4 regions of the Pigmentiphaga sp. H8 genome follow, and region 3 is predicted to be linked to each of the others. Evidence: predicted binding sites of a transcription regulator. Region 3 holds the regulator's gene; each other region holds the start of a gene.
The links. The regulator FNR, encoded in region 3, switches genes on or off when oxygen is low (the NO sensors DNR and NnrR bind a similar motif). The targets are predictions, from matches to a motif close to TTGATNNNNATCAA.
Positions count from the first base shown of each region.

Region 1: the regulator FNR is predicted to act here: its motif matches at 4,167-4,180, upstream of EGT29_RS17965 (universal stress protein).
Region 2: the regulator FNR is predicted to act here: its motif matches at 4,548-4,561, upstream of EGT29_RS13785 (universal stress protein).
Region 4: the regulator FNR is predicted to act here: its motif matches at 6,116-6,129, upstream of EGT29_RS13475 (universal stress protein).

Region 1 is NZ_CP033966.1:3,798,451-3,806,338, forward strand. It holds gene EGT29_RS28940 (sensor histidine kinase) at 1-422, opposite strand, end outside; gene EGT29_RS17945 (response regulator transcription factor) at 406-1,083, opposite strand; gene EGT29_RS17950 (biopolymer transporter ExbD) at 1,180-1,614, opposite strand; partial or broken gene EGT29_RS17955 (MotA/TolQ/ExbB proton channel family protein) at 1,630-2,352, opposite strand; gene EGT29_RS17960 (energy transducer TonB) at 2,363-3,118, opposite strand; gene EGT29_RS17965 (universal stress protein) at 3,236-4,084, opposite strand; gene EGT29_RS17970 (hypothetical protein) at 4,529-4,792, shown strand; tRNA gene EGT29_RS17975 (tRNA-Thr) at 4,849-4,924, opposite strand; gene maiA (maleylacetoacetate isomerase) at 5,019-5,663, opposite strand; gene ispH (4-hydroxy-3-methylbut-2-enyl diphosphate reductase) at 5,679-6,629, opposite strand; gene EGT29_RS17990 (peptidylprolyl isomerase) at 6,629-7,102, opposite strand; gene radC (DNA repair protein RadC) at 7,161-7,853, shown strand; gene EGT29_RS18000 (SMP-30/gluconolactonase/LRE family protein) at 7,886-7,888, opposite strand, start outside.
Region 2 is NZ_CP033966.1:2,897,602-2,905,489, forward strand. It holds gene EGT29_RS13760 (TerC family protein) at 1-125, shown strand, start outside; gene EGT29_RS13765 (MFS transporter) at 122-1,576, shown strand; gene EGT29_RS13770 (FecR domain-containing protein) at 1,545-2,114, opposite strand; gene EGT29_RS13775 (LysR family transcriptional regulator) at 2,159-3,067, opposite strand; gene EGT29_RS13780 (MFS transporter) at 3,161-4,426, shown strand; gene EGT29_RS13785 (universal stress protein) at 4,620-5,459, shown strand; gene EGT29_RS13790 (carboxypeptidase-like regulatory domain-containing protein) at 5,503-5,904, shown strand; gene EGT29_RS13795 (universal stress protein) at 5,939-6,424, shown strand; gene EGT29_RS13800 (PhoX family phosphatase) at 6,414-7,888, opposite strand, start outside.
Region 3 is NZ_CP033966.1:3,317,318-3,325,205, forward strand. It holds gene EGT29_RS15680 (ATP-binding protein) at 1-400, shown strand, start outside; gene EGT29_RS15685 (response regulator) at 411-896, shown strand; gene EGT29_RS15690 (response regulator) at 893-2,833, shown strand; gene EGT29_RS15695 (LysR family transcriptional regulator) at 2,917-3,813, shown strand; gene fnr (fumarate/nitrate reduction transcriptional regulator Fnr) at 3,872-4,597, shown strand; gene EGT29_RS15705 (SapC family protein) at 4,608-5,339, shown strand; gene EGT29_RS15710 (LysR family transcriptional regulator) at 5,350-6,309, opposite strand; gene EGT29_RS15715 (2,4'-dihydroxyacetophenone dioxygenase family protein) at 6,383-6,895, opposite strand; gene EGT29_RS15720 (dihydroxy-acid dehydratase) at 6,892-7,888, opposite strand, start outside.
Region 4 is NZ_CP033966.1:2,834,490-2,842,377, reverse strand. It holds gene rnr (ribonuclease R) at 1-850, opposite strand, end outside; tRNA gene EGT29_RS13500 (tRNA-Leu) at 965-1,049, shown strand; tRNA gene EGT29_RS13495 (tRNA-Leu) at 1,123-1,207, shown strand; gene EGT29_RS13490 (tripartite tricarboxylate transporter substrate binding protein) at 1,272-2,249, opposite strand; gene EGT29_RS13485 (CaiB/BaiF CoA-transferase family protein) at 2,279-3,475, opposite strand; gene prpR (propionate catabolism operon regulatory protein PrpR) at 3,642-5,609, shown strand; gene EGT29_RS13475 (universal stress protein) at 5,575-6,042, opposite strand; gene EGT29_RS13470 (phosphoribosyltransferase) at 6,203-6,739, opposite strand; gene EGT29_RS13465 (adenylosuccinate synthase) at 6,803-7,888, opposite strand, start outside.

The sequences.
Region 1 (7,888 bases), 480 kb from region 3:
ATGCGGTCGAGCAGCGCGAGCGGCTCGGCCTCGCCATCCGCGGCGCTGTCCGGATCGTCCACCACCGGCGGCGAAGGCAGGACGGCCGTTCCCGCGATGATCTCGCCATCGACGCTGATGCGGAAATAGGTCCGCTCGTCGGGGTCCGTGGTCAGGAAGCGGGTGGTATTCCAGGCCGGGTCGAGCTGCGGCCCCTGGGGGGTCATGACGACCTGGCGCGCCAGCGCGCGGGTGGTATCGATCAGCGCGCGGTCGTGGGACTGGGTGTTGAGCTTGCGGGTCAGGACATAGGTGATGACGCTGTCCATCGTGGCCAGCAGCAGCACGGCGGGCAGCAGCCGCACCAGCAGGTGCCAGGCCAGCGAGCGCCGGTGCAGGACCCGGGTCTCCGGAGCGGGCCGGGCCTCATTGCGCGACGGCATCGGACTCCAGCAGATAGCCGAACCCGCGTACCGTCTGGATGCTGACCCCCGCCTTCTCCAGCCGCTTGCGCAGGCGGTAGACGTAGACCTCGACGGCGTTCTCGCTGAAATCGGCATCCCAGGCCGACAGCGAATTGACGATCTGCCGCTTGGTCACGACGCGGCCGGCGCGCGCCATCAGCATCTCGAGCACGGACAGCTCGCGCACCGACAGCGCGACGCGTTCGCCGCTGACCCGCAGCTCGCGCCCTATCGTATCGAAGCTCAGGGCCCCGACCTCCATGATCGGATTGACCTGGCCCGCGCGCCGCCGTATCTGGGCCCGTACCCGCGCCGCCAGCTCGGGCAGCTCGAAGGGCTTGGTGACGTAGTCGTCGGCGCCGGCATCCAGGCCGGCGACCCGGTCTTCCAGCGCGTCGCGCGCGGTCAGGATCACGACCGGCACCGGATTTTCGTTGGCCCGCAGCCGCCGCAGCACCGTCAGGCCGTCTTCGCCCGGGAGGTTCAGGTCGAGCAGCACCAGGTCGTAGCCCTGGCTGGACAGCGCGGCCGAGGCACGCTCGCCGCTGGAAACGAGATCGACGGCGTAGCCCTGGTCGCCCAGGAACTCGGCCAGGGCACCCCCCAGGGTGGCGTCGTCTTCGATGACCAATACACGCATATGACAAAGCGCCGGGGGACCGGCGCAGCCAGAAAGGGGAAAGCCGCTAGGGTAAACCCAGGCGCTGCCGAAAGCTAGGGCCTGGTCCCCATTCCCTTACTTGGCCGCCGGTGGCGGCTCCGGCGTGCTGACGAAGCCGATGCGCTTCATTCCCGAACGGGACGCGTCGGCCATGACCTGAGCCAGGATCTCGTAGCGGGTGTTCTTGTCCGCGCGCAGGTGCAGCTCGGGCTGCGGCGTGTCCTTGGACACGGTGGCGAAGCGGGCGGGAAGGTCCTCCAGCGTCACCTCGGCGTCGTTCCAGAACACCTTGCCACTGGCGTCGATCGCCAGGTCGATCTTGGCCGGGTCGGAATCGACCGGCGCCGAGGTCGCCTGCGGCACGTCGATGCGCACCGCGTGGGACAGCAGCGGTGCCGTGATGATGAAGATGACCAGCAGCACCAGCATCACGTCGATGAGCGGCACCATGTTGATCTCGGATTGCGGCGCTCCCGCGCCGCGACCGCTGTTGAAACTGCCGAAAGCCATGGAAGACTCCTAGTCTTATTCGCCCGCCTTGGCCTTCAGCGCGCGCACGTTGCCGTCCGTGACGATCTGCTGGCCGGTGGTCAGGAACGCGAACAGGTCGTGGGCGAAGGCGTCCAGGCGCGCCAGCAGCACACGGTTGCTGCGCGTGAAGAAGTTGTAGGCCAGCACCGCGGGAATGGCGACCGCCAGGCCCAGGCCGGTCATGATCAGCGCCTCGCCCACCGGGCCGGCGATGCGGTCGATGGTGGCCGCGCCGCCCTGGCCGATGGAGACCAGCGCGTGGTAGACGCCCCATACCGTGCCGAACAGCCCGACGAAGGGCGCGGTCGATCCCACCGAGGCCAGCAGCGTCAGGCCGTTCTCGAGCTTGGCGGTTTCCTCGTCGATGACCTTGCGCATGGTGCGCGTGACGAAATCGGACTGCGATCCGGCCTCTTCCAGCTTGGCCGCGCCGAACTTCGCGTGATGCAGGCGAGCGTACAGGGCATGGCTGGTCAGGTGCGAGAACGGATCGTTGGCGCCGTGCGTGGTGATTTCGCGGTCCACGGCCTCGAGCGAGGTCGCGTTCCAGAAATGCTGCAGGAAGGTCTCGCCCTGCCGCCGCGAACGCATGTTGGCGATGGCCTTGACGACGATCAGGTACCAGGTCGCGAGCGACATCAGTACCAGGATGAAGAACAGCGCCTTGCCCAGACCGTCGGTCTGAGAGACGAAGTGCGCAAAGCCCAGGCTTGGGGTCTCGGTCATGTCAGTTCCTGAGAGTGAAATCGAACGGCACGATGGCGATGGCGGCGATCGCCATGCCGTTTTCGGTATACGGTTTGAAGCGGCCGCGCCGGGCGGCTTCCAATGCCGCCTCGTCCAGCCGGTTGAATCCCGAGGACTTCTCCAGCGTGGCCTTGTCCACCAGCCCGCGGGTATTGATCAGCAAACGCACCAGTACCTTGCCTTCCTCGCCCAGGCGCTTGGACGTGCGCGGGTACTCCGGCATGGGGGGCGCCCCCAGGTATTCGATGCGGCCGACCAGCTTGGGCTCGTTGGAAACCGGCGCCTGCGGCGCGGCCGTACGGTCGGACGGCTCGGGCTTGCCGCTGGGCGGTTGCGACGTGGCCGGCTCGGGGGCGGGCGCGGGCGCCGGTTCCGGAGCGGGCTGCGACAAGGCGGTTTCGGAAGGGGGAGCCGGTTCGGGCGGAGGTGGCGCGGGCTTGGGAGGCGGCGGCTTGGGAACGGGCTTGGGGGTGGGCTTGGGAGGAACGGGTTTGGGCTTGGGTTCGGGCTTCGGGGCGGGAGGCGTGGGTGCGGGCGGCGCGGCGGCCACCTGGACCTGGGGCGCGATCTCGACGAACCGGACCTCGACCGTTTCGACCGGCTTGGCGACCTGTGGCTCGGACTTGGCTACCAGTATCGCGCCTACCACCGCCACATGCAGAAGCACCACCGCGGCGCCAGCGCCGACGCGCAGCCCGACGGGGGCCGGCGTATTCCAATGCAAGGTGGCACTCATTCGAATGAATCGCGTAGCTGACCGTGAAGATCGCTACGATATCACAAATGCGACTTATTCGCAGTTAGGTAACAACAACGGCATGCCGGAATCAGGACCCCGGCATGCCGCCCGGTTTCAGCGCTCCATCGTCCGCACGATCAGGGCATCGCAGGGCGTCAGGTAGATGAGCCGTTCCGCCACGCTGCCGATCGCGGTCCGCAGCAGCCCCGTCAGGCCATGCGTGCCCACCACCAGCAGGTCGGTCGGATGGCTGCGCACATAGTCCGGCACCACGCCTTCGGGCAGGCCGTGCTCCAGGACCAGCCGCGTGCCCGCCCGCCCCGCCTGGGACAGGTTGTTGGCGATGAAGCCGTCGGCCAGGCGTTCGGCCGCGCGCCGCGCAGCCTCGACCTCCGCCAAGTCCGGATCGGCCTTCAGCGTGGGATAGGCATGGAACAGCGTCATTTGCGCGGCGGGGAAGAACGCCCGCGCCGCGTTCATCGCCTGGCGGGAGCCCTCGGAGAAATCCGTGGCCGCGACGACGTGCTGATAGCTACGGTGCGGACGCTTCTTCACGATCAGGATGGGCAGCGTCGACTCGCGCGCCAGCTTCTCGACCGTGGACCCGAGCAACAGCCGGCCCAGCGTCTCGTCGCGGGCCACGCCGGTCACGATCAGGTCGCATTGCCGGCCGCGGGCGGTACGCTGGATCACCTCGACGGGATTGCCGGTCTCCAGCACCAGCTCCATCGGCACATCCACCTCGCCCACGATGTCGCGCAGGGCCCGCTCGGCCGTTTCCCTGTCCGCTTCGCGGCTGCCGCGCGCCATCAGCCGCTCGACCAGCGGCGACTCCTCGACGACGTGAAGCACGACGAGCTTGCAACGCCTCTGGCGGGCGATCTCGATCGCGCGGTCCAGGGCCCGGTCGCCGCGGGCACTCAAATCGGTGGCAAGCAAGATGCTGCAAGTATCGGTACCCATGCTGGCATTCCATCATTGTTTTAGGGGAGAACCCATCGTGCCATGAAGCCGGGTGGCGCAAGCCGGCCGCGGTCGGCCGGGCTTGACCTGGATCAACCGGACGTCACGTCCACCGGCCGTAGCCCGCCCCCTTCCGCGTTCGTGGAAGGAGGAACGCCCCTTAAATGAAACCCACGGTAACAAAATGTGGATATCATCCACCCTCACTCGAAATTCCGAATTTGAGGGACAAATGGATCTTCTTTTCGCGGTTTTGATTGTCCTGATATGTGCCATATCCATTGCGCTTATCATCCGGAGCCGGCGCCGGACGCGGCGTCTGGCGGAAATCGCACGGCGCGGAGGCGCGCTTTGCCCACGATGCGGGCGTTATGTTTCCCCCGGTTCCCTGGCCTGCCGGCACTGCCTGACGCCCATGCAGCCGGCCGCCTCGCGGCAGCGGGCATGAAGCCCCCACCCGATATGGACCGGGTCGCGCCCGGCTCCGATGCCCCTCCATCCCAGCGGGACGGCCCGCTCCACGATGTCTGGCCAGGCTGGACGGACGAGACGATTCCCACCCTGTTCGCGCACCTGTATCTGTTCCGCCTGGCGGCTCATATGGTCCTGCCGCCGGCGCAGCTCCGCGCAATCGCGGACAGGATGGAGCACCTGACCCGCGATCTGCGGACCATGCATGACCAGAATGACGAGGAACCTTCGCCGTGAAGACTTGCGGGAACGGCAAAGAAAAAGGGGCAGCCCGATGGGCTGCCCCTTTTTGATGGTGCCGGCAATAGGAGTCGAACCTACGACCTTCGCATTACGAATGCGCTGCTCTACCAACTGAGCTATGCCGGCGAAACCTTGCCCAGCCTGATGAACCGCCGCGCCAAAGGCGCAGGCTTCAAGCTAGCCCGCTATTCTAGCAAAACTTTGCTCGGCAATTCAAATGCTATTCCGCATCCGGCTGCGCATCGGGATGGGCGGCCTGGAAGGCGGGCAGCGCGGCGCAATGGTCGGCGATCCGCGCCACCGTCGGCATTCCATCCAGGTTCGCCTTCAGGCGCCGGGCGTTGTAGACCTGCGGCACCAGGCACAGGTCGGCCACCGTCGGCTGGTCGCCGTGGCAGCACAGCCCTGTATAGGGCGAATCGGCCAGCATGCGTTCAAGCGCGGCCAGGCCGCCCTCCACCCAGTGCCGGTACCATTCGTCGCGCCCCTGCTGGTCGATGCCCAGCGGGTTCTTCAGGTACTTCAGCACGCGCAGGTTGTTCAACGGATGGATGTCGCAGGCGACGTTCAACGCCAGCGCCCGCACGCGGGCGCGCTCGGCCGGGGTGGCCGGCAGCAGCGCCGGCTCGGGCCGCGTCTCTTCCAGATATTCGATAATGGCCAGCGACTGGGTCAGCACGTGGCCGTCGTCCTCGAGCACCGGCACCAGGGCATCCGGGCTCAGGCGGCGGAAGTCCGGCTGCAGTTGCTGGCCGCCGTCCTTGAGCAGGTGCACCGCGAGGTAGTCGTACGGCAGCCCCTTCAGGGCCAGCGCGATGCGCACGCGATAGGCGGCGGAACTGCGGAAATAGCTGTAGAGACGCATGGGGGCTCCGGGGGGCTACAGGCGGACGTTCCTGGACAAACCCTTGGGCAGCGGGAAGGCGATGCCTTCCTCGGCACCGGCCAGGGTACGCACCGAGGCGGCCCCCAGCTCCTTCAGGCGGGCAATGACCTGCTGCACCAGCACATCGGGCGCCGAGGCGCCCGCCGTGACGCCCACGCGCCGGCGCCCTTCCAGCCAGGCCGGGTCGATGTCGCCGGCGCCGTCGATCAGGTAGGCGGCCACGCCCTTGCGCTCGGCCACCTCGCGCAGGCGGTTGGAATTGGAGCTGTTGACGCTGCCCACCACCAGCACCAGGTCGCACTCGGGCGCCATGATCTTGACCGCGTCCTGGCGGTTCTGCGTGGCATAGCAGATGTCGCTTTTCTTGGGCTCGGCGATATTCGGGAACCGGGCCTTGAGCGCCGCCGCGACCTGCGCCGCGTCGTCCACCGACAGCGTGGTCTGGGTCACGTAGGCCAGCCTGCCCGGATCGGCCACGGCCAGCGCGGCCACGTCCTCGACCGTCTCGACCAGGTACATGCCCGCCTCGGACTGGCCCAGCGTGCCCTCGACCTCGGGGTGCCCCTTGTGGCCGATCATGACGATCTCGTTGCCGGCGGCACGCATCTTGGCCACCTCGACGTGGACCTTGGTCACCAGGGGACAGGTGGCGTCGTACACCTGCAGGCCGCGCTGCTCGGCCTCGTGGCGCACCGCCTTGGACACGCCGTGGGCCGAGAACACCACCGTCGAACCGGCCGGCGCCTCGTCCAGTTCCTGGATGAAGATGGCGCCCTTGGCGCGCAGGTCCTCGACCACATAGCGGTTGTGGACGATCTCGTGCCGCACGTAGATGGGCGCGCCGTAGATCTGCAAGGCGCGCTCGACGATCTCGATGGCCCGGTCGACCCCGGCGCAGAAGCCGCGCGGCTGGGCCAGGACCACTTCCATGGGCGCCTGCGCCATCACATCACTCCGAGTATGGACACATCCACCTTCAGTGCCGAACCGGCCAGCGGATGGTTGAAATCGAACAGCGCATAGTCGTCGCCCTGCTCCTTGAACACGCCCGAATACCGGCCGCCGTTGGGCGCGGCGAATTCGACCAGGTCGCCGGGCTCGAAGGTCTCGTCGCCCGCGTGCTCGCGCAGCATCGCCAGGGTCACGCGCTGGATCAGCTCCGGATTGCGGTCGCCGTAGGCCTGCGCGGGAGCGAGGGTGAAACTGAAGCTCTCGCCTTCGCCATGGCCGACCAGCGCCGCCTCCATGCCCGGCGCCCACTGGCCCAGGCCCAGTTGCAGCGTGGCCGGACGGCCGGTGAAGGTATCGACGAAAACGCCGCCCGCGCCCTCGCCCGAGGCCAGCGAAATGCGGTAGTGCAGGGTTACGTAGGAGTCCTCACGGACAACGAGGGGCGTGGGGGAAGAAGATGCAGCCAAAGTGTGTCACCGTGTCGATGCTGTGCGCCAAAGAACCGATTTTACCCGTCCTGCCGCCATGCCGACCGCCCTTCCTACCCTCCAGGCCGCCCTGCCCCCCGAAGAACGCCCGCGCGAGCGCCTGTTGCGCCACGGCCCTACGGTGCTGACCGACGCCGAACTGCTGGCCGTGCTGCTGCGCACCGGCACGCACGGCTGCAACGCCCTCGAACTGGGTCGCTGCCTGCTGGGGCGGTTCGGCGGCCTGCGCGGCCTGTTCGGCGCCTCGCGCGACGAACTGCGGGACGTGCCCGGCCTGGGGGAAGTCAAGGCCGCGCAGTTGCAGGCCATCCTGGAACTCGCCCGGCGCGAACTGGCCGAGGAAATCCACCGCGGCGACGCGCTTTCCCGCCCCGAGCAGGTCCGCCGCTACTGCGCCGCCACCCTGGCCCACCGCCGTATCGAATGCTGCATGGCGCTGTACCTGGACGCGCGCAACCGCCTCATCACCAGCGAAATACTGTCCCAGGGCACCTTGGCCCAGGCCACCGTCTACCCCCGCGAAATCGTCCGCGCCGCGCTGCGCCATCACGCCGCCTCGGTCATCCTCGCGCACAACCACCCGTCGGGCAACGCCGAACCCAGCCAGGCCGACGAACACCTCACCCGCCACGTCCGAGCCGCGCTGGCGCTGGTGGACGTGCGCCTGCTCGATCACATCATCGTGGCGGGCGGGCAGACGACGTCGCTGGCGGAGCGCGGAGTGGTGTAGGGTCCGCTCCGGCCTCCGCCGTCTCAAGCCCCCTA
Region 2 (7,888 bases), 420 kb from region 3:
CCAGGTTCGCCGAATTGCCTCCCGTGGGCGCCTGGCTGGATCATGCCGGCTACCGCTACACCGTCAGGGAACTGGACGACAACCGCATCTCCGAAGTGGAGGTGACCAGACTGGACCAACCATGACGCAAACCGACCTGCCGAACCGTCTCGACCGTCTGCCCTGGTCGCCGTGGCACACACGCGTGGCCGTCGCGCTGGGCGTGGCCTGGGTGCTCGATGGCCTGGAGGTGACGCTGGTCGGCAGCGTGGGCGGGGTCCTGGAGCGCGGCGATACGCTGGCCCTGAGCGCGGCGCAGGTCGGCTGGTCGGGTTCGTTGTACATCGCGGGCGCGGTGCTGGGCGCACTGGCGTTCGGCCGGATGACCGACCGCCTGGGACGCCGGCGGCTATTCCTGATCACCCTGGCGATCTACATGGCCGGCAGCCTGGCGACGGCGTTCTCGCCCGGCTTCGCCTTCTTCGCCGCCTGCCGTTTCGTGACGGGCCTGGGCATAGGGGGCGAATACGCGGCCATCAATTCCGCCATCGACGAACTGATACCGGCCCGGGTGCGCGGACGGGTGAACCTGGCCATCAATGGCAGCTTCTGGCTGGGCGCGGCCCTGGGGGCGGGGCTGAGCCTGGTGCTGCTCGATGTCCGCATGCTGGGGCCGGTCTGGGGATGGCGCGCGGCCTTCCTGGCCGGCGGCGTCATGGCGGCCGCCATCCTGCTGGTGCGGCGCCACGTCCCGGAAAGCCCGCGCTGGCTGGCCGCGCACGGCAGGCTGGACGAGGCCCGGCGCATCGTGCTCGCGGTCGAGGCCGAAGCCGCCCGCCGCCATGGCGCGCTGCCGCCGGTCACCGGCACCTCGCCCGTGGCGGGACGCTCCCCCACCCTGCTCCAGGTCGCCCGCATCCTGCTGCGCGACTATCGCCGCCGCAGCGCCGTGGCCCTCGGCCTGATGGTGGCCCAGGCCTTCTTCTACAACGCCATCTTCTTCACCTATTCGCTGGTGCTGACGCGTTTCCACGGCGTGGCGGACGGCCGCGTCGGCCTCTACGTCTTTCCGTTCGCGCTCGCCAACGTGCTGGGCCCGCTGCTGCTGGGACCGCTGTTCGACCTGGTCGGCCGCCGGCGCATGATCGCGGCCACCTATGTCTCGGCCGGCCTGGGGCTGGCGCTGACCGGCTGGGCCTTCGCGCAGGGATGGCTGGACGCGCGCAGCCAGGCATGGTGCTGGTCGGCGGTCTTCTTCCTGGCCTCGGCGGCGGCCAGTTCCGCCTATCTGACCGTGAGCGAGATCTTCCCGCTGGAGATGCGGGCGATGGCGATCGCGGTGTTCTATGCGGTGGGAACGGGGCTGGGGGGATTCGCCGGCCCTGCCCTGTTCGGCGAACTGATCGGCACCGGCAGCCACGTGGCCGTGGCCGCCGGCTACGCGGTGGCGGCCGTGATGATGGCAGCCGCGGGCCTGGGGGCGCTGCGCCATGGCGTGGACGCCGAGCGCAAGTCGCTGGAAGCGATCTCGCCGCCGCTGCCGGCACGGCGGCCGGACGAACGTCCTAGCGCGCGGGGGCCGGATCCGCGTGCGTGAGCTGGTGGGTGCGCGTGCCCATGTCCACGGTCAGGGCGTCGCCCGGTTGCAGCTCCACGAACTCGCGCGGGCCGGCCGTCACGGTACGTACCTTGAGCTTGCCTGCCATGAGTTCGACCCGCAGGCGCTCGGGCTCGGCCGCGACCCGGAACCTGACGTCGGGCGTCTCGATGCGGGTGCCGTCGATGACCACCTCGTTCACGCCCCATTGCACCGAGAACGCGGCGCGGTACTGCCAGCGCACGTGGAAGGATGCCTGGCCGCGGGCCAGGATCACCTGGCGCCGGCGCGAGTAGTACGCGACCGACAACGACGTGTCGGGGCCGGCGTCGATGCGGGAGCCGTCGGGCAGGTCCAGCGACCGGGCCTGGCCGCCGGTGCGCAGCTGTTCGCCGAACTGGGGCGAGCTCTCGCGCATGACCCAGCTGACCGTCAAGGCGCCCACCAGCCCCAGCGCCAGCACCAGGCAGGCCCAGCCCAGCCAGCGTTTCCAGGGCGAGGTCTGCGTGGCGGGAGTGCGAGGGGAAGGCTGGGACATGGCGAGGCGACAGGAAGCAGAAAGCGGGATGCGGTTGCCGACGATTATAAGGACGCGGGCTCCGGCCCCACCGCCAGGCGCCGGAAAGCCGCCCCCGTGGCCGAGGCGCCGTCGCGGCGGCTGGCCAGCCACAGCTTCGAGGCCGCCTCGGGTTCGCGCAGCGTCCGGATGACCACGCCGGCCACGTCCAGCCGGCGCACCGAGGCCGGCAGGATGGAAACCCCCAGCCGCGCGGCCACCAGCCCGGCAATGGTCATCACTTCCCGGGCTTCCTGGGCGACGCGGGGCGCGTAGCCGGCCGCCCGGCACAGGTTCAACACCTGGCTGTAGACGCCGGTACCCGCGCCCGGCGCGAAGAACACGAAGGGTTCCTGGGCCAGCGCGGCCACGCCCAGCGCCTCGCTGGCGTCGGCCAGCCGGTGCTGGCGAGGCAAGACCGCGACCAGCGGGTCGGACAGCAGCGGGTAGGCATCGAGCTCCGCGGGAAAGGCGCCGCTGGCGGGCAGGCGCATGAAACCCACGTCGCTGCGCCCGTCCAGCAGGGCCTGGATCTGCTCCTGGCTGGTCTCTTCGATCAATTGCACCGCCACCGCCGGATGGCGTTCGCGGAAACGCGACAACAGATTGGGCAGCGCGCCCGTCAGGACGGCGCTTTCGGTGAACCCCACCCGCAGCGTGCCCAGTTCGCCGCGCGCGGCCCGCGCCGCGATCGACGCCGCGCGCTCGGCCTGGGCCAACAGCGCGCGCGCCTCGGGCAGGAACAGCTGGCCGGCCTCGGTCAGGGAAACCTGGCGCCTGTTGCGGTGAAGCAACCGCGCGCCCAGATCCTGCTCCAGGGCCTGCAATTGCTGGCTCAGTGGCGGCTGGGACATGCCCAGCCGGGCCGCCGCCCGGCCGAAATGCAGTTCCTCGGCCACTGCCACGAAGTACCTCACCCGGCGCAGATCGATCATAGGGATTCGATATTACTGAGCATGATTTCAGTATTGGACGATATCAGACAAAAGGCCTAGAGTTAACCCTAGTTCGTCACTCGTTCGACCGCCATGTCTTCCGCTCCGCCCGTCGGCGCCTCCCTGCCCTCCGTGGACAACACGGCCACCCCCACCGCTCCTGCCCTGCCGGCCGGCCATATCGAGCGCGGCACGCCGGCTTTCTGGCGGGCGGTGGTCGCGCTGTTCGCCTCCGGCTTCTCGACCTTCTCGCTGCTGTATTTCGTGCAGCCGCTGATGCCGCTGTTCGCCCACGATTTCGGCCTGTCGGCCGCGACCAGCAGCCTGGCGCTGTCGCTTTCCACCGCCCTGCTGGCGGTTTCCATGCTCGTGGCCAGCGCCGTGTCCGAGCGGCTGGGGCGGCGCACGCTGATGTTCGCCTCGCTGCTGGGCTCGGCGGCCCTGACCACCGCGATGGCTCTCTTTCCACAGTGGCCGGCGCTGCTGACGCTGCGGGCCTTGATGGGCATCACCCTGAGCGGCCTGCCGGCCGTCGCCATGGCCTACGTGGGCGAGGAAATGGAGCCGCGCGCGGCGGGCCTCGCGATGGGGCTTTACATAGGCGGTTCGGCCATCGGCGGCATGTCCGGCCGCCTGCTGGCCGGCGTGATCGCCGATGGCCACGGCTGGCGGGTCGCGGCGCTGGTCATCGGCCTGATCGGTTTCGCCGGCGCGGTGCTGTTCTGGAAGACCCTGCCCGCGTCCCGGCATTTCAAGCCGCGCGCGCTGGACCTGGCCGGCGCCCTGGGCAGCTTCCGGGCCCACCTGCGCAATCCCGTCATGCTGCGGCTGTATGCCCAGGGCTTCCTGCTGATGGGCGGCTTCGTCGCCGTGTACAACTACATCGGCTTCCGGCTGCTCGCCCCGCCGTTCTCGCTCAGCCATGCCGTGGTGGGCATGGTCTCGGTGGTCTACCTGGCGGGCATCGTCAGCTCCGCGTGGATGGGCGACCTGGCCGCCCGCCTGGGACACGGACGCGTCATGGCGGCGGGCGTCCTGCTGCAACTGGCCGGCGCGCTGCTGACCCTGTCGGGCAACCTGTGGCTGCTGGTTCTCGGGATGGCGGTGCTGACCTTCGGCTTCTTCGGCGCGCATTCCATCTGCAGTTCCTGGGTGGCGCGCGCCGCCCGGCAGGGCCGCGCCCAGGCATCGTCCCTGTACCTGTTCGGTTACTACTGCGGCTCCAGCCTGATCGGGCTGGGGGGCGGCTACGCGCTGGACCTGGCCGGCTGGAACGGCTTCATCGGCCTGGTGGTCGTCCTGCTGACGCTGGCCGCGGCCAATGCCATCCTGCTGGCGCGGCGTTCGGCGGCGGTCTAGAACCTGTTCGGTTCCGCATTCAGTTCTGGTTACCAACTCCCCCGCCGGCGCCCTTTCCTTTTGGCTTTTTTCGTACCAGACTATTCATGAGGTGCCACCGTCGCCCACGCGTGCGGCGGACTTGAGCCAGATCAAGGTTCACCCATCGCGTCGCGGCTAGGATGGAGTCATCCACTCACGGCTGGAGGCGCATATGCTGGGACGTATCGCAGTTCATCTGGATCTGGACCGGGGCTGCAGGCGGCGCGTGCGCGCCGCCGCGCAACTGGCCGCCGAGCACGATGCCACGCTGGTCGGCATCCACGCCAGCTTCGGCCGCCCCCTTCCCTATCTCTACGAAGGTTTCTTCGTTTCCGACGACGTCAATCGCATGCTGCGCCAGCGCGTGGACGACGACCGCGCCGCCACCGAGGCGCTGCTGCAGGAAGTCGCCGGCGAGACCGGCGTGACGGCGCACTGGCGCACCGGCAACGGCCTGGCCGAGAACGTCCTGAGCGAGCAGGCCCGCTATTGCGATCTGCTGGTGATGGGCCAGCCCGACGACGCCGATCCGGGCCCGCAGCAGATGCCGGTCCTCATTGCCGCCGTGATGCTGGGCGCGGGCCGCCCCGTCCTGATACTGCCGTCGGTGGGCGAATTGAACGCCATCGGCCGCCGCGTGCTGTTCTGCTGGGACGAACGGCGCGAATCGGCTCGCGCGCTGGCCGATGCCGGTCCCATCCTGGAAGAAGCCTCCGAACTGTTCGCGCTGCGGGTCGACCCGCCGTCCGAACCGGAGCAGGCCGCCCAGGTCAAGCGGGCCGATTTCCTGGCCTACTGCGCCGGGCGGCAATATCCCATCCCGCAGGAAACCGTGCGCGAGAGCGCGAGGATAGGGATAGGCAATTGCATCCTGAACGCGGCCGCAGACAACGCCTGCGACCTGATCGTGATGGGCGCCTACGGCCACAGCCGCGTGCGGGAGGCAGTCCTGGGCGGCACGACACGAACCCTGTTGGAGTCGATGACCGTGCCGGTCCTGTTTTCCCATTGATCCACGGGCCTGGAGGGCCCGGGGATCGGCAAGGAGCAGCACCATGAAGCAGAATCTACGATGGGCGGCGCCCCTGGCGCTTGCGCTGGCGGCTGCATGGCCGCTGGCCGGCCAGGCGATGGACAAGGGCGAGCAGAACGGCATCGCCTATGTAACGGGCGGCGTGGGCCAGGACGAATCGACCGCCATCCGCGCCATGGCCAAGGACTACAGCCTGCGCATGCTGGCGGCCGCCAAGAGCGGCGAATATGTGGCCGACGTGCGCGTGGCCATCCACGACAGCGGCGGCAAGGACGTCCTGTCCTTGACCACCCAGGGCCCTTACCTGTTGGCCAGGCTCGCGCCGGGCAACTACCGGATCGATGCCGAATACGGATCGGCCAGGCAAAGCCGCCAGGTTCGCGTTCCCGCCTCGGGACGCGCCGAGGTTTCCTTCTATTTCTGACCGGACCGGTCACCCGCCATTCCAGGAGCATCCCATGTACCAGCGCATACTCGTTCCCGTCGACGGCAGCCCCACCTCCAACCGCGGCCTGGACGAGGCCCTGCGCATCGCGGCCCTGACCAAGGGCCGGTTGCGCCTGATGCACGTGATCGACGAGTTGTCGCTGGCCGGCTCCATGGGCGCCTACGCCGCCTACTCCGACTGGATCAACGTCCTGCGCGCCAACGGCGCCGAACTGGTCCAGCAGGCCGAGGCCAGGGCGAAGGCCGCCGGCGTCGAGGCGGACACCGTGCTGCACGACAATTTCGCCGGCCCGGTGCACGAACTGGTCATCCAGGAAGCACGCAAGTGGCCGGCCGACCTGATCGTGATCGGCACGCACGGCCGGCGCGGCCTGCCCCGCATGGTGCTGGGCAGCAGCGCCGAGAAGATCCTGCGCGAGGCGCCGGTGCCCGTGCTGCTGGTCCGGCTGCCCGAGACCGGCGGCGACGCCGGCCCGGGCACTGCCGTCAACCCTTGAGCTTGATGCTCGTGGGATCGGCCGTCAGGTAGCCTACCGCCGCGCCGAAACGGTCCTTGTAGTTGCTGCGGATCAGCGGGTCCAGCGTGTCCTTGACCTTGTCGTGCAGCGAGCTCCAGTCGCCGGCGTGCTGGAAGTTGCTCATGATGTAGGTCCAGCCGTTGATCTCGTCCACTGCGTGCAGGCCGGTCGACTCGCCGCCCGCGGGCACCGACAGCAGCCGCGACAGCGACTTGGTGTCGACGTTGTAGGCCCACAGGAAGTTGTTCACGTGCGAGCCGCTGTCCTCGCCGATGAACAGCGTGCGCAGCTTTTCCGAGAACTTCAGGTTGTCGGGATTGGCGACCCGCTCGGGGTTGGCCTTGTTGCCCAGCGCGTCGGCGGAGATGTCCTCGCCCACCAGCAGCATCCTGGTGTGCACCGGCATCCATTCGCTGTTGATGGCCGCGCCGGACTGGTCCTTCTGGCCGCCGGCCAGGGTATGGGCGAGCACGCCGCCGGCGATCAACGCCTTTTCCAGCGCGATGCCGCTTTGCTCGTTCCAGCCCTTGGCGCTGCCTTTGACCATGGAGTCCTGGATGTTCTGCAGGGCCGAGTAGGCGACCTTGTCCTTGGCGTTGACGGTGGTGCCCTCCATCTTGGTGAAGCCCATGCTGCCGCCCGCCAGGTAGGCGTAGCGGTGGGTCTCCAGGAAGGCCGCGGCCTTCTCCATGCCTGGCTTGATCTTGATCCAGTTGGCCGCGCCGTTCGAGAAGATCTTCGTGTAGGTCGCGTCCGAGGGATCGGCCTTGAGCACGGTCATGATGTCCTCGGGGTCGAGGGTATTGGCCAACTGCTCGATTTCCGCGCTGGTGGCGTGGCCCAGCTTGATCCAGCTCAGGCTGGCGCCCGCGGCGGCCGGATCGACCGAGAAGCCGGCCCCCAGCTTGGCGACGTACAGCGTGCCCGCCGACAGATCCTTCTCCTTGTCGGCCACGAACACGAACAGGCCGCTGTTGGTGGCGTCGTCGCCCATCAGCACCGTGCGGTTGTCGGGCATGACCTGAATCAGCTCGTGCGAGATCCGGCCCATGCAGTAATGCTTCTTGATCGAGCCCGTGCCGTCGGGGTTCACCGTCACTTCGGGAATGTGGCCGTAGTGGTAGGGACGGGCCCGGGTCTCGTCGCCGTACACGTTCTTGCTGAAGGCCTTGAACTGGGCGTTGGTGGCGACGAACGGCGCGTCGGGTTCGTACTCTTCGCTGGACAGATGGGTGTTCCAGGGCGACAGGCTGGCGCCACAGGTGATCCACAGGCCATGCGCCGACGAGGTGTCGACGTTGTGGTACTTGACCAGGCTCAGCTTGCCCGTGGCCTGATCCTGGTCCAGGGTCAGCACGGCAATGGGCGACGGCAGCGTGCCGTAGGTGTCGGCGCCGCTCTGGTCGCGCGTCGTGTACTCGAACTGCACCACGGCGAACACGG
Region 3 (7,888 bases):
CATGGGCGACCTGCCGTCCGTCCACGCCGACGCCGCCTACATGCACCTGGCGCTGCGCAATCTGTTGTCCAACGCCATCAAGTACACGCGCGGCCGCGACCCCGCGGTGATCGAGATCGCCGCCGAACCGCGCCACGGCGGCCACGTCATCCATGTGCGCGACAACGGCGTGGGCTTCGACATGAAATACGTTGGCAAACTGTTCGGCGTATTCCAGCGTCTGCACCGCATGGAAGAATTCGAGGGCACGGGCATCGGCCTGGCCAATGTCCGCCGCATCGTCGAACGCCACGGCGGCCGCGTATGGGCCGAAGGAAGCCCTGGCCAGGGGGCGACCTTCTACGTGTTCCTGCCCGACGCCCCGCCCCCCGCCGCGACCGCGGCCGACCTGAAGGAGTGAGACCCCCGTCATGCTCAAGCCCATTCTGCTGGTCGAAGACAGTCCCCAGGACCTTGAACTGACCCTGATCGCGCTCGAAAGAAGCCAGCTCGCCAACGACGTGGTGGTCGCGCGCGACGGCGAGGAAGCCGCCGACTACCTGTTCCGGCGCGGGCATCATCAGGACCGGCCGGCCGGCAACCCCGCGGTCATCCTGCTGGACCTGAAGCTGCCCAAGATGGACGGACTGGAACTGCTCCAGCTCATACGCGAGGACCGTGGGCTACAGAACGTGCCCGTGGTCATGCTGACCTCGTCCAGCGAGGAAAGCGACCTGGTGCGCGCCTACGACCTGGGCGTCAACGCCTACGTGGTCAAGCCGGTGAATTTCCCGGATTTCGTACGCGCGATCGGAGAACTGGGCGTATTCTGGGCGGTGTTGAACGAGCCGCCTCCCGGCTCTCTGCGCCGCGCCGCCGGCCGCGGCAACCGCGACTCCCGGAGCCTGCCCACGTGAACCCGCCCGCCATGCGCGTCCTGCTTGCCGAGGACGATCCCCACGATGCGGAACTGACCCTGGAACGCCTGTCGATCGCGGGACTCAGCGTGGAGAGCGTGATCGTCAACAACGAGGCCGACTTCATCCGCGCCCTGGACGGCGGGAACTTCGACCTCGTGCTGTCCGACTTCCACATGCCGGGCTTTCCGGGCAGCGAGGCGCTGCGGATCGTGCGCAGCCACCCCAGCGCGCTGCCCTTCATCTTCGTCTCCGGCGTGCTGGGCGAGGAACACGCGGTCGACATGCTGAAGGAAGGCGCGACCGACTACGTGCTCAAGCAGCGCCTGGAGCGCCTGCCCATCGTCGTGAGGCGGGCCCTGGACGAAGCCCGCGAACGGCGGTCGCGGCACGATGCCGAGCGCCGGCTGCGCGAGAGCGAAACCTATTTCGGGCAGTTGATCGACGCGCTGCGCGATTACTCGGTGGCCACGCTGTCGCTGGACGGCACGATAGAAAGCTGGAATCGCGCCTCGGAATGGCTGTTCGGCTATCCGGCCGAAGAGGTGATCGGACGGCCCGGCGACATGTTCAACCTTCCGCCCGAGCCGGGCCAGCCCGAGCCCGGCTCGCTGCGCCAGCAGCTCGCCGACATCGGCACCGGCAACAGCCTGGCCGAGGAGCGCTGGCTGATGCGCAAGAACGGCGCCACCTTCTACGCCTCGGTGGTGACCACCGCCATCTTCGGCAACGGCGGCGCCGTGCACGGCTTCTCCCGCATCGTGCGCGACATGACCGACAGCCGGGTCGCGGCCGACCTGCTGCAGATGGCCAAGGAACAGGCCGAGGCCGCCAACCGCGCCAAGGACCGGTTCCTGGCCGTGCTCTCGCACGAACTGCGCACGCCGCTGGGGCCCATCTACGCGGCGGCGCAGGCGCTGGACCTGCGCCAGGACCTGGCCCCCGAATGCCGCCGCAGCGTCGAACTGATCAAGCGCAACGTCGAGGTCGAGGCTCGCCTGATCGACGACCTGCTGGACATCTCCAAGATCGTCAACGACAAGCTGAGCCTGCGCCTGGAACCCACCGATCTCGTTGGCATCCTGAACGGGATCGCCGAGATCTTCCGCGAGGAAGCCGCCGCTCGCCACATCGAGCTGCATTACACGCCCCTGCCCTACCCGGTCATCGTGCAGGCCGACCCGGCCCGCCTGCAGCAGATCGTCTGGAACCTGCTGAAGAACGCCATCAAATTCACGCCGCGCGGCGGCGAGATACGCGTCACCATGTACCAGCCGGTGCCGGGCAGGATCGCGGTGGACGTCTCGGACACGGGCATAGGCATCCCCCCGCAGGCCCTCAAGCGCATCTTCGATGCCTTCGACCAGGGCGAGGAAGACGCCGCCCAGTCGCGCGGCGGCCTGGGGCTGGGGCTGGCCATCGCCAGCTCGCTGGCGCAGCGCCACGGCGGCACCCTGAGCGTGCGCAGCGACGGCCAGGGCAAAGGCACGACCTTCACGCTGACGCTGGACGACCCGGCCAGCGGCTCCCTGCACGCCCCCACCGAGGAGACCCTTCCCGTGTCCGCTCCCCTGGTCCGCCCCGCCACCATCCTGCTGGTCGAGGACAACATCGATACCGCCGAGGCCATGCAGTTCCTGCTGGCCGAATACGGCTACGAGGTCGAGGTCGCGGAAAACGTGGCGGCGGCCTGCCGCTGCGTCGACGCCAGGCGCTACGACGTCCTGGTCAGCGACATGGGGCTGCCCGACGGCGACGGCATCGACGTGCTGCGGCGCTACGCTCCCCAGCCCGACCAGATCGCGGTCGCGCTCACGGGCTATGGCATGGAATCCGACGTGCGCCGCTGCCTGGACGCCGGCTTCGCCTTCCACCTGACCAAGCCGCTGGACATCGACCAGTTGATCCGCGTCCTGCAGCGCGACCCCCAGCCTTGATACCCCGGCGCTACCGTCGGTTTTTAAGGATGGGCTAAAATCGGGCGCAAATTATTTACTATTTTGCATAAATCGCCCGTCCCATGGACCGCTTCAAGCAGATCGAATCCTTCGTCTCGGCCGTCGTACGCGGAAGCCTGTCGGCCGCGGCCCGCAGCGAAGGCGTCGCGCCCGCCGTCATCGGCCGGCGCATCGATGCGCTGGAAGCCCGGCTGGGCGTCAAGCTGCTGATCCGCACCACGCGCAAGATCTCGCTCAGCGCCGAAGGCACGGAATTCTTCGAGGAATGCCAGCAGATCCTGCAAACGCTCGAGAACGCCGAGAACAGCGTGGCGGCCGGCGGCGAACATCCCAAGGGGCATTTCCGCGTCACCGCGCCCGGCGGTTTCGGCCGGCGCCACGTCGCGCCCCTGCTGCCGCGGCTGCTGGATGCCCATCCCGGCATCACCGTGACACTGGACCTGAGCGACCGGCTGGTGGACCTGGTCAACGAAGGCTATGACTGCGCCATCCGGATCGGCGACCTGGCCGACTCCAGCATGGTCAGCGTGCGCCTGGCCGACAACCGCCGCATGGTCGTCGCCGCGCCCGCCTACCTGCGCCGGCACGGCACCCCGCAGCACCCCACCGACCTGGCACGCCACAACTGCCTGTCCTTCGGCACCGGCGTCAATCAGGCGCGCGGCTGGCTCTTCGCCGTCGACGGCAAGACGACACCGCAGCGCGTATCGGGTACGCTGGAATGCACCGACGGCGCCGTGCTCCATGCCTGGACGCTGGACGGACGGGGGCTGGCATGGCGATCGCTGTGGGAAATCGAGGACGACCTCAAGGAAGGCCGGCTGGTGACGGTGCTCGACGAATTCGCCGCGCCCCCCAACGCCATCTACGCCGTGTATCCTCAGCGCAAGCATCTGCCGCTGCGCGTCCGGGTCTTCATCGACATGCTGCGGCAAAGCTACGCCAAGCGCCTGCCCTAGCCTTCCCGGGCTGGCGCCCGCCCAGGCCGCCGCGGCCGGCTCAGAACAAAGACACGCCATGACCAAACGCATTCCAGTTACCCCAGACTCCGTACGCTGCTCGACCTGCGGGCTGGGGCAGTTCTGCCTGCCCGTGGGCATGGCCGCGGAGGACGCCGGCCGCATGGACGAACTGGTGCAGCAGCGTGTGCGGCTGGCCCGGGGCGAATCCCTCTTTCGCTTCGAGGACGGCCTGGACGCCGTCTACGGCATCCGCTTCGGCACCCTGAAGACCTATCTCGAACTGGCCGACGGCCGCCAGCAGATCACCGGCTTTCACCTGCCTGGCGAAATCGTCGGGCTGGACGGCCTGGGCCGCAACAGCCACGCCTCGACCGCCATCGCGCTGGAGGACAGCGAGGTCTGTGTGATCCCGGTGCGCGACCTGTCCTCGCTGGCCAACCACCTGCCTTCGCTGCAGCGCCAGCTCATGCGGCTGATGAGCCGCGAAATCGAACAGGACCAGCAGATGCTGCTGTCCCTGGGCACGATGCGCGCCGAGGAGCGGCTGGCCGTGTTCCTGATCAGCCTGTCGGAACGCCTGGCCGCACGCGGCTATTCCTCGTCGGCCTTCGTGCTGCGCATGAGCCGCGAGGAAATCGGCAACTTCCTCGGGCTGACCCTCGAAACCGTGAGCCGCCTATTCTCGCGCTTCGCCAAGTCCGGCGTGCTGCGCATCCAGCAGAAGCAGGTCGAGATCCTCGACATGCCGGCGCTGCGGCGCCTGGCCGGCCCCCATTGCTAGCAGGAAATCGATGACCACCTCCCCCCAGGCGGGCGCCAACGCCCCCATGTTCGCCCAGGCCCGCGCCCTGGACCCGCAGCGCCACGCCCATCTGCGGTTCGACCGCCAGGCCGGCTACGCCTTCGCGCGCGGCCAGACCGCGGTGCCGCTGGTGGCCACGGAGTTCGCGATGGCGGCGCGCGACCTGCCCATCGTGTTCGCCGGCGAGGAGCAGATGCCCATGGCGGTGCTGGGCCTGCGCAACGCGCAGAACCTGATGGTGGACGACGCGGGGCGGTGGCGGCCCAGCCGCTACATTCCCGCGCACCTGCGGCGCTATCCGTTCATCCTGCAGGAAGATCCGGCCAGCCAGCGCTACGCGCTGTGCGTGGACGAGGACGCCGAACACCTGCGCAGTTCCGCCGCCGATGCCCAGCCCCTGTTCGAGGGTGGGCAGCCCGCTCCCGTGGTCGGGGAAATGCTGCAATTCCTGGGAGAACTCCAGGCCGGCCTGGCCATGACGCGCGACTACGTCGCGGCCCTGCGGGCCGAGAACCTGCTGATCCCGCGCCAGGTGGCCGTGGACCTGCAAGGCGGCGAGCGCGTCACGCTGGATGGCTTCCTGGTCGTTGACGAGACCCGCTTCGACCAGTTGCCGGACGCCACGGCCGCCGCGTGGATGCGCAAGGGCTGGCTGGCCATGACCTACTTCCATCTGCAATCGCGGCTGAACTGGGGCCACCTGGTCACGCTGGCCGGCTAGCCGCCGCGCCTCACGCCGCTTCCGGACACACCGGCGGCGTCGGGCCGGCTCCCACCTTGCGCAGGCTGGCGCCTATGTGCAGGTCGGCGATCTGCCGGCGCAGCCAGGTGTTGGCGCTGTCATGGTGGTAGCGCGCATGCCAGAACTGGCGCATGTGCGTATGCGGGGTCTGGAAAGGCAGCCGCGACCAGGTCGCCCCGGCCGCATCGTCGGTGATGGCCTGGGCGATGACCTCGGGCACCGTGACGATCAGGTCCGTCTGCGCCAGGATCTTGGGCAGCACCAGGTAGTTGGGCACGCGCAGCGCCACCTCGCGCCGGTGCCCCTGCTTGCCCAGTTCCTTTTCGATCTGCAGGTCGGTCTTGTTGGCCGTCACCACCAGGTGCCGTGCCGCGAGGTATTCATCCAGCGTGATCGCCTCGCCCGCCTTGCGAAAGCCGTTGCCCATCACGCAGACGTGCTGGTCGACGAACAGGCCCTGCTGGTAGAAGCCGCTCTGCAGCTCCTGCAGGTTGCCGACCGCGAGGTCGGCGTCGCCGTTCTCCAGCGCCGCCCGGTAATGCTCCCGGCTCAGGCTGCTGACCTCCAGGCTGATGCCCGGCGCCGACGATTTGAAGCGCGCCACGAGCTGCGGCAGCACCAGGAACTGGGAAAAATCGGACATCAGCAGCGTGAAGCTGCGCTGGCTGGAGGCCGGATCGAAGCCGCTGGCCTGCTCGAAACCGTTGCGCACCAGCTCCAGCGCGCGCAGCACGCTGCCCGCCAGTTCGGACGCATACGAGGTGGGTTCCATGCCGCCCTGCGTGCGCACGAACAAGGGGTCGTTGCATTGGTTGCGCAAACGCAGCAGGGCATTGCTCATGGACGGCTGGGACAGGCCTACCCGTTCCCCCGCGCGCGTCACGTTGCGCTCGAGATAGAGCGCCTCGAAGACCAGCAGGAGATTCAGGTCGAGCTTGTTGATGTCCATGGCAGCATGACTATATCCGCCGGGTCCCGAATAGACAATGCGGGCCCCGGCTTCCGACTGAACCCGGAAGCGGCTAGCGGATGAACCGCCGCACGTAGTCCTCGCCCAGGCCCACTTCCCGGTAGTGGCGCCTGCACATCTCGATCTTGCTGAACACGTCCTCGTAGCCGATCTGCATGCCCTGCTCGTCCAGGTAGACCATGGCGCCGCTGACGTTGAAAAAGGTGATCATCTCGTCGTGCTCGGCATTCGCGTCCACCGTCAGGGTGTGGATTTCGCCGGGCGGCTCGAACACGAAGCGGCCGGCCGAGGCCACCCAATCGTGCTCCAGGTAGCGCCAGGAGCCCTTGATGACGTAGCCGAACACCGGCGCGGGATGGATGTGCCGGCTCAGGACGCCCGAACGGCGCACCCGCAGCAGGTTGCACCAGCCGCCGCCCAGCGTGTTCAGGAACAGCGGACGGAACCAGACGTTGGGCGCCTGCGGCACCCAGACGCGCTCGTCGGCGGGGATGGCGTCGATCGCGATCTCGGGCAGGATGCCCGGCAGTTGCGCCAGGGGCTGGGCGAACACGGTTCCGGTCATGCCGGGTCTCCTTGCCGGCCATCACCGGCATCGTCGGGGCGCGCCGATGCGCGCAGGAAATCGAAGTCGCAGCCATGCTCGGCCTGCATCACGTGCCGCTGGTACAACCACTGGTAGCCGCGCTGCGCCATCGGCCGCGCGGGTGTCCAGCCGGCGCGGCGGCGCTCCAGCTCGGCCTCGTCCACCAGCAGGTCGATCGTGCGCCGCGCCACCGACAGGCGGATCGGGTCGCCGTTCCTGACCAGGGCCAGCGGACCGCCCGCCGCGGCCTCGGGCGAGACGTGCAGCACCACGGTGCCGTATGCGGTACCACTCATCCGAGCGTCCGAGATGCGCACCATGTCGCGCACGCCCTGGCGTGCCAGTTTGGCCGGGATCGGGATGTAGCCGGCCTCGGGCATGGCGGCCGCCAGCGGCCCGGCATTGCGCAGCACCAGCACGTCGTCGGGCCGCACGTCCAGGTCTTCGGCATCGAGCCGCTCGGCCATGTCCTCCAGGGTGTCGAAAACCACCGCCCTGCCGGTATGCTCGAACAGCGCTTCGTCCGCCGCCGCGCGCTTGATCAGCGCGCCGTGGGGCGCGAGCGAACCCGACAGGGCCAGCAGCCCGCCCTCGGGCTTGAGCGGTTGGGCGCGCGGCCGGATCACCGCGCGGTCCACCCAGGCGTCGCGCTGCGCGTCCAGCAGTTCGCCCACCGTGCGGCCGGTCACGGTCAGGCAGTCCAGGTGCAGCAGCTCGCGCAGTTCGCGCAGGATGGCCTGCACGCCGCCGGCCGCGTACAGGTCCTCCATGTAATGCGAACCCGTGGGCTTGAGATCGACCAGTACCGGCGTCTCTTCCGACAGCCGGTTCAGCCGCGCGGCGTCCACCGGCAATCCGAGCCGTCCGGCGATTGCCGTCAGGTGCAGGACCGCGTTGGTCGATCCGCTGATCGCCAGCAGCACCCGCAGCGCGTTGTCCACCGCCTTGCCGGTCACGATGGCGTCCGGCCGC
Region 4 (7,888 bases), 480 kb from region 3:
AGACCGCGTCGTCGAAATCGCGCGCGTCCTCGCCGTCGATGGTGATCAGCGGCACGTCGCGCAGGTCGTAGCGGCCGGCCAGGTCGCCCTTGACCACCTCGGAAGGCAGGCGCTCGGCGCGCGCCAGCGCCTTGGCCGAGAATTCGTGCGGGACGTCGAACTTGCGGACGGCGATCTCGATTTCCATTCCGGGATCGTCGATCTCGCCCAGGATCTCGACCACGCGGCCCAGCGGCTGCGTATGCCGGGTCGGTTGCTCGATGATCTCGACCGTGACGACCTGGCCGTGCTGCGCCTGGCCGGTTTCGCCGGGCGGCACGAGGATGTCGTGCTTGATCCGCTGGTCCTCGGGCACGACCAGCGCCAGGCCGCGTTCGTTCAGGAAGCGCCCCACCAGTTTGTTGGTGCGCCGCTCCAGGACCTCGACGATGGTGCCCTCGGGCTTGCCGCGGTAGTCGCTGCCGGCCGGCCGCACCAGCACGCGGTCGCCGTGGAGGACTTTCAGCATTTCCTTGGGCGGCAGGAACAGGTCGTTCTGGCCGTCGTCGCGGATCAGAAAGCCGAAGCCGTCGCGATGCCCCTGCACGCGGCCCGCGATGAAGTCGAGCTTGGTCGACAACAACAGCGCGCCCTTGCGGTTTTGCATCAACTGGCCATCGCGCTCCATGGCCGCGAGCCGGCGCTCGAACCCCACGCTGCCCGGGTCCACACCCAGTCGACGTGCCAGTTCCGCCGGAGCGATGGGGGCATTCGCCTCTCGCAGCAATCCCAGGATTTGCTCGCGAGTGGGCACGTCGGGATCGAAGTCCGCGGGCGTGGAGGGAAGGTTGTTATGGGATCGAGTTGTCAAAGTGTCAGGTTCTCTTTATAATGCGCAGCTTCTGTTGCTACTGCCCCGCATGCAACGGTACACGCAAGGAATAACTTGAGTTTACCGCAGCAAATGTTAGGTAGTTGCGACAATGCCCAGATGGCGGAATTGGTAGACGCACTAGTTTCAGGTACTAGCGCTTAGCGGCGTGGAGGTTCGAGTCCTCTTCTGGGCACCAGTTCTTTGGCAGGCGCAAGCCTTCCAGATAGTTGGAATACCCGCTCAAAGGGTTATTTTAGTTGTGCAGCAGTGCCCAGGTGGCGGAATTGGTAGACGCACTAGTTTCAGGTACTAGCGCTTAACGGCGTGGAGGTTCGAGTCCTCTCCTGGGCACCACTGATAAGCAAAACCCCGCAACTCCAGTTGGCGGGGTTTTTTGTTGCCTGCCGGCATCAGCGCCTCAATCGATGCGGATGTTGGCCGCTTTCACCACGTCGGCGTACTTGCGCAGATCGGCCTCGATCTGGCCGCGGAATTCCGCCGGCGTATTGCCCGACGCGACGATGCCCAGCCCCGCCAGGCGTTCCTTGACCTCGGGCTGGAACACCACGGCGCGGATCTCCCGCTGCAGGCGGTCGACGATCGCGGCCGGCGTGCCCGCCGGCGCCAGGATGCCTATCCACGACGTCACCTCGAAGCCCGGCACCGTCTCGGCCACCGTGGGCACGTCCGGCAGCGACGCCAGGCGCTGCGCGCTGGACACCGCCACGGCGCGCATCTGGCCGCGCTGGATGAAGGGATACGCCCCCGCCACCGCCGTGTAGAGCATGGGCAGCGTCCCGCCGACCACGTCGGCCATGGCCTGGCCGCCCCCCTTGTAGGGAATATGGACGAAATTGGCGCCGGTGCGCACCTTCAATAACTCGCCCGCCAGGTGCGGCGTGCTGCCGGTGCCCGCGCTGCCGTACGAGACGCCGGCCGGGTTGCGCTTGGAATAGGCGACCAGCGACGCGAAATCGGTTGCCGGCAGCGAAGGATGGGTCACGATGACCAGCGCGGCATCGCCGATCTTGCTGACGGGAGCCAGGTCGCGCAAGGTGTCGAACGGCACCTTGGCATAGACGTGCGGGTTGATGACCAGCGTGCCGTCGAAGCCGACCACCAGCGTGTAGCCATCGGGCGCGGCCGTGGCCGCGAGCTGGGTGCCGATGTTGCCCGAGGCGCCGGGCTTGTTCTCGACCATCACCTGCTGGCCCAGGCGGTGGCTCAGGTGCTCGGCCACGATGCGGGCGCCGGTGTCGGTCACGCCCCCGGGCGCGAAGGGCACGATCAGCCGGATCGGCTTGCTGGGGTAGTCCTGGGCGCGGACGCCGCCGGCCGCCAGGCACAGCGCGGCCAGCACGGGTGCGCAAAGCGCGGATGACCATCGTATCGCCATGTTGTCTCCTCCTTGGTTTGATCTTGTCGTCAGCCTATCGCGCCCTGCCCGCGCAGGCTGGCCAGCCGGTCCGGCGCATAGCCCAGCCAGTCGCCCAGCACGGCGTCGGTCTGGGCGCCCAGCCGCGGCGGCGCGCCGAAAGATGCCGGTGCCGCGCCCGAGAGCTTGACCGGATTGCCCGGCATGCGCAGCGACGTTCCGTCGGGCAGCGGCACCTCGGCCACCATGTTCCGCGCCACGACCTGGGGGTCGGCCAGCGCCTGCGCGAAGTCGTTGACCGGGCCGCAGGGAATGCGGGCGGCCTCCAGCCGCGCGAGCCAGTGGGCGGTGGGCTGCTTGCGCAGCTCCTCCGAGATGATCTCGTCGATGCGCGCCTTGTCGGCGAAGCGCACCGGCTGCTGGAGATACTCGGGCCGCCGCAGTTCGGGCACGTCGATGAAGTCCACGAAGCGCTCGAAGAAGGCGTCGCCGATGCAGGCGATGATGATGTGGCCATCCGCGGTCGGATAGCAGTTGTAGGGCACGTGCACGAAGTGGCCGTTGCCTATGCCTTCGGGAACCTGGCCGGACATGAAGTACATCGTGGCCATGTAGTTCAGCAGCGAGACCTGCACGTCCAGCATGGCGATGTCGACGTGCTGTCCCCTGCCCGTCTGCTCGCGCTCGACCAGGGCCGCCAGCACGCCTATCGCGCCGAAGGTGCCGCCGCCCAGGTCGCCAATGGGGATGCCGCTGCGTATCGGCCCCGTGGCCGGCGTGCCGGTGATCGACATGCCGCCCCCCATGGCCTGCACCACCTGGTCGAACGCGGGCCGCTGCGTGGCCGGCCCGGTCTGCCCGAATCCCGTCACCGAGCAGGTGACGATGCGCGGGTTGACCTTGGCCAGCGACGCATGGTCGATGCCCAGCCTTTCGGTCACTCCCACGCTGAAGTTGTCGAACACCACGTCGGCGCGCCGCACCAGGTCCAGGAAGACCTCGCGGCCCGCCGGCTGCTTCAGGTCGACGCAGACGCTTTCCTTGTTCCGGTTGAGGGTGACGTAGTAGGCGCCCATGCCGTCGCGCGAATGCTGCGGATCGTTCTCGAGCAGCCGGCGCGTGCCTTCGCCCTTCCCCGGAGGTTCGACCTTGATGGTGCGCGCGCCCAGGTCGGCCAGCAGCATGGTGCCGTAGGGCCCGGAAAGCATGTGGGTCAAGTCCAGCACGGTAATGTGTTCGAGGGCCAATCCGCTATCTCCTTGAAGACGATGCCGGGACGGTGCAATCCCCGTGCCACCTGCGAACTCCGCGGCAAGGCCTTGATTCATCGGCGTTTTCCCGGTCTGGCGACTTTGTCCGGACGTTTCATGGAACAATCATGGAACAGACAGGACGTCTTACCAAGACACGATCATGCTTCCCCTTTCCTCGCCTCCCCCGGGCCTGCCGCGCCTGTGTTTCGTCAGCTACCGGCACATTCGCGAACTGGCCATGCCGGTCGTTGCCGAATATGCGCAGCGGGCGCGGATCGAGGTCGTCGACGCCACCTTCGGCGACGCCCTGGCCCTGGCGCAGGACCGGGTCGAGCGCGGCATGGCCGACGCCTTCGTCAGCGCCGGCTCGAACGCAGCCATCCTGCGGGCCGGCCTGCAGGCGCCGGTGGCCACCATCCACCTGGGCGGCTTCGACCTGCTGCAGGCGCTGATCCAGGCACGCCGGATCGCCGACCGCGTCGGCGTGGTGATGTACGGCCAGACCATACCCGAGCTGGACGACGTCAAGGATCTGCTCAACATCGGCATCAGCCAGCACGCCTACCGTACGCCGGACGACGCCCGGCTTCGCTTCGAGACGCTGCGCCGGGAGGGATACCAGGTCATCGTCGGCTCCAGCCTGGTGGTGGAACTGGCCGAGCAGGCCGGGCTGCGGGGCCTGCTGGCCTATTCCCTGGCCAGCATCCGCAAGGGCTTCGACGATGCCCTGGAACTGGCCAGGGTCGCGCGCCTGGAGGCCGGCCGCTACGAACAGTTGCACAGCGTGCTGCACAACCTGCAGGAAGCGGTGGTCGCGGTCGACCGCGAAGACCGCATCATCGCCATCAACCCGCCCATGCGGCAATTGCTCGGCAAGCCCGACGCGCTGCTGCGGGGACGGCCGCTGGGCGAACTCGAGCCGGCGCTGTCCCTGCGTGCCACGCTGGCCAGCGGCCGCCAGGAACGGGCCATCGCGCTGCGCTTCGGGCAGCGCGACTGGGTGGTCGACCGCACCCTGATACGGGAACATGGGGACATCGTGGGGGCGGCGCTGACGCTGCACGACGCCAGCGCCATCCAGGCGGCCGACGCCAGCCTGCGCATCCTGCAGCGGCGCCAGCAGCACACGGCCCGCCACACTTTCTCCAGCCTGGCCGGCGGCAGCCAGGCCATGCGCACGGCCGTCGCCAGCGCCCACCGCTACGCCCGCACGGACCTGGGCGTGTTGATCACCGGCGAAAGCGGCGTCGGCAAGGAACTGTTCGCCCAGGCCATCCACAACGAAAGCCGGCGGGCCGGGCGCCCCTTCGTCGCCGTCAACTGCGCGTCCTTTCCGGAGTCGCTGCTGGAAAGCGAACTGTTCGGCTACGAGGAAGGCGCCTTCACCGGTTCGCGGCGCGGCGGCAAGTGCGGCCTGTTCGAGGCGGCCCATACCGGCACCCTGTTCCTGGACGAGATCGGCGACATGCCCATGCCGCTCCAGACAAGGCTGCTGCGCGTGCTGCAGGAACGGGAAGTCATGCGCCTGGGCGCGACCGCGCCGCTGCCCATCGACGTGCGCGTGGTCGCCGCCACGCATCAACCGCTGGAAGCGCTGATCGAACAGGGCCGGTTCCGGCGCGACCTGTACTACCGCCTCAACATCCTGCGGCTGGCCCTGCCCGCGCTGCGCGAACGCCGGGAAGACATTCCCGTCCTCATCCTGCCCATGGCCGACCGCTGCCTGAAGCGCCTGGGTTCATCCCTGGACGCCGCCGTCGCGCTGGCGCCGTGGATGGACGCGCTGCGCCGCTACCACTGGCCCGGCAACGTCCGCGAGCTGGAGAACCTGGCGGAGCGGATCGCGGTCACGCTGGCGCAGTATGCCGATGTGCGCGACATCCCGCTCGATGCACTGGCCCATGACTGTCCGGAATTGTTCGCCTCGGGAGCCGGCCCGACCGTGGAACGGCCGCTGGCACAGCGCGTACGCGCTGCGCTGGACCAGGCGGGAGGCCGGCGCGCCGAGGCGGCCCGCCTGCTGGGCGTCAGCCGTTCGACGCTGTGGCGGTGGCTGGCCGAGCTGGAGGCCTGCGCGGATACGGCCGCGGAGCCTAGCCCGCCGCGATCGATGGCCGGGCCTGCCTGACCAGCATCACCGGCACCGCCGAAAGTCGCACCACCTGCTCGGCATCGCTGCCTATCAGCACGCGGTCGACGCCCCGCCGGCCATGGGTTCCCATGACGATGGCGTCCACGCCGTCCTTGGCCGCCTGGGCGGCGATCAATTCCGAGGCCCGGGTGCCGCGGCTTTCCAGCAGTACGGTGTCCACTTCGATGCCCTGCGACTCGATCTCGGCCCGGGTCTCGTCCAGCAGGTCCTGGCCCGCCTTCAGGAACATGGGGCGCACCTCCCTGATGTAGACCGCAGGGCTGGGCCGGCCCCAGATATGTTCGAGTTCGTCCACGACGTGCAGGAGTTCTATCCTGGCGCCGCTCAGGCGCGCCAGCATCACGGCTTCCTCCAGGGCCAGGCGGGACGTGGCGCTGCCGTCGATGGGAACGAGTAGCTTCTGATACATGGTTGCTCCTGTCGACCGGACGTCGTAGGCGGCCTGCAGTCGTTCATGCTACGCCGGGTTTATTGCACACACCTTGAGTCAGATCAATCGCCGCGGCCTGAAACAAGAAAGCCCGGCCGGGATGGCTCCCGACCGGGCTTTCGTGGAACGCCGGCGGCGATCAGTCGCTCTTGCCCTTGCGCACCCAGGCCTCGAGCTGATACGGCCGGATGCTGTCGTAGTCCTCGAAGGGCTGGTGTATCCACGGATTCGTCGGCAGTTTCTGCACGTAGTAGTCCGGCACCACCTTGGAGTGCCCCTTGAACCACAGCACGGCCGTGCGCATTTCCGTGATCGCCGAGAACTGCTGCAGCAGGTGCTGGTGCACGCGGTCGAAGGTCACGCCGGTGTCGACCATGTCGTCCACCAGCAGCACCTTGCCTTCCAGCGTGCCGCGCGTGATCGTGATGAACTGCGCGATGTCCAGCCGCCCCTGCTCGGTGCCCGCCGCCTCGCGGTAGCTGCTGGTGGCCAGGATGCCCAGCGGCACGTCGTAGATGCGCGACAGCACGTCGCCCACGCGCATTCCGCCGCGGGCCAGGCAGACGATCTGGTCGAACTTCCAGCCCGACTGGTGGACCTGCAGGCCCAGTTGCTCGATGAGTTGGTTGTAGCGGTCCCAGCTGATCCAGAGATCTTTGTCGGTATCTTGCTGCATGGTGTCCGGATACTGCAAAAAAGCCCCGGATCAACCGGGGCGCCAGGATGAGTAAGGAGCCGATCAGGCCTTGAAGGGATGCCGCAGCACGACGGTTTCGGTGCGGTCCGGACCGGTCGACACCAGGTCGATCGGCACGCCGCAGACTTCGGCCATCCGCTCCAGGTAGCGACGGGCATTGACCGGAAGTTTATCGTATTCGGTCACGCCCACGGTGGACTCGCTCCAGCCCGGCATTTCCTCCAGGACGGGCTCGCTGCTGGCCACGGCCGCCGCCCCGTAGGGCAGGACGTCGCGGAATTCGCCGTTGACGCGATAGCCCACGCCCAGCTTGATGGTTTCCAGGCCGTCCAGCACGTCCAGCTTGGTGATGCACAGGCCGGAGATGCCGTTCAGGCGGATCGAGCGCTTGAGCGCGGCGCCGTCGAACCAGCCGCAGCGGCGCGGCCGGCCGGTGACCGAGCCGAATTCCTTGCCTACCGAGGCCAGGCGGGCGCCGATGTCGTCGTCCAGCTCGGTCGGGAACGGGCCCGACCCGACGCGGGTGGCATAGGCCTTGGTGATGCCCAGCACGTACTCGAGCTTCTGCGGTCCGACGCCCGAGCCCGCCGAGGCCGCGCCGGCCACGCAGTTGCTGCTGGTGACGTAGGGATAGGTGCCGTGGTCCACGTCCAGCAGCGCGCCCTGCGCGCCTTCGAACAGCAGCTTCTGGCCACCCGCCGAGGCTTCGTACAGCGCGTTGGCCACGTCGGCCACCATGGGCTTGAGCACCGGCGCCAGCGCCATGGCCTGGTCGCGCACCTGCGCGGCATCCACGGCCTGGGCGCCCAGGTACTGGGTCAGCACGAAGTTGTGATAGTCCAGGGCCTCTTCCAGCTTGGCGTCGAAGGAGGCCGGGTCGTACAGGTCCTGGACGCGGATGGCGCGACGCGCGACCTTGTCCTCGTAGGCGGGGCCGATGCCGCGGCCGGTCGTGCCGATCTTGCCGGCGCCCTTGCGGGCCTCGCGCGCCTGGTCGACGGCGACGTGGTACGGCAGGATCAGCGGGCAGGCCTCGGACACGCGAAGGCGGGCGCGCACCTCGACGCCGGCGGCCTCGAGTTCCTCGATCTCGCGCAGCAGCGCTTCGGGCGACAGCACCACGCCGTT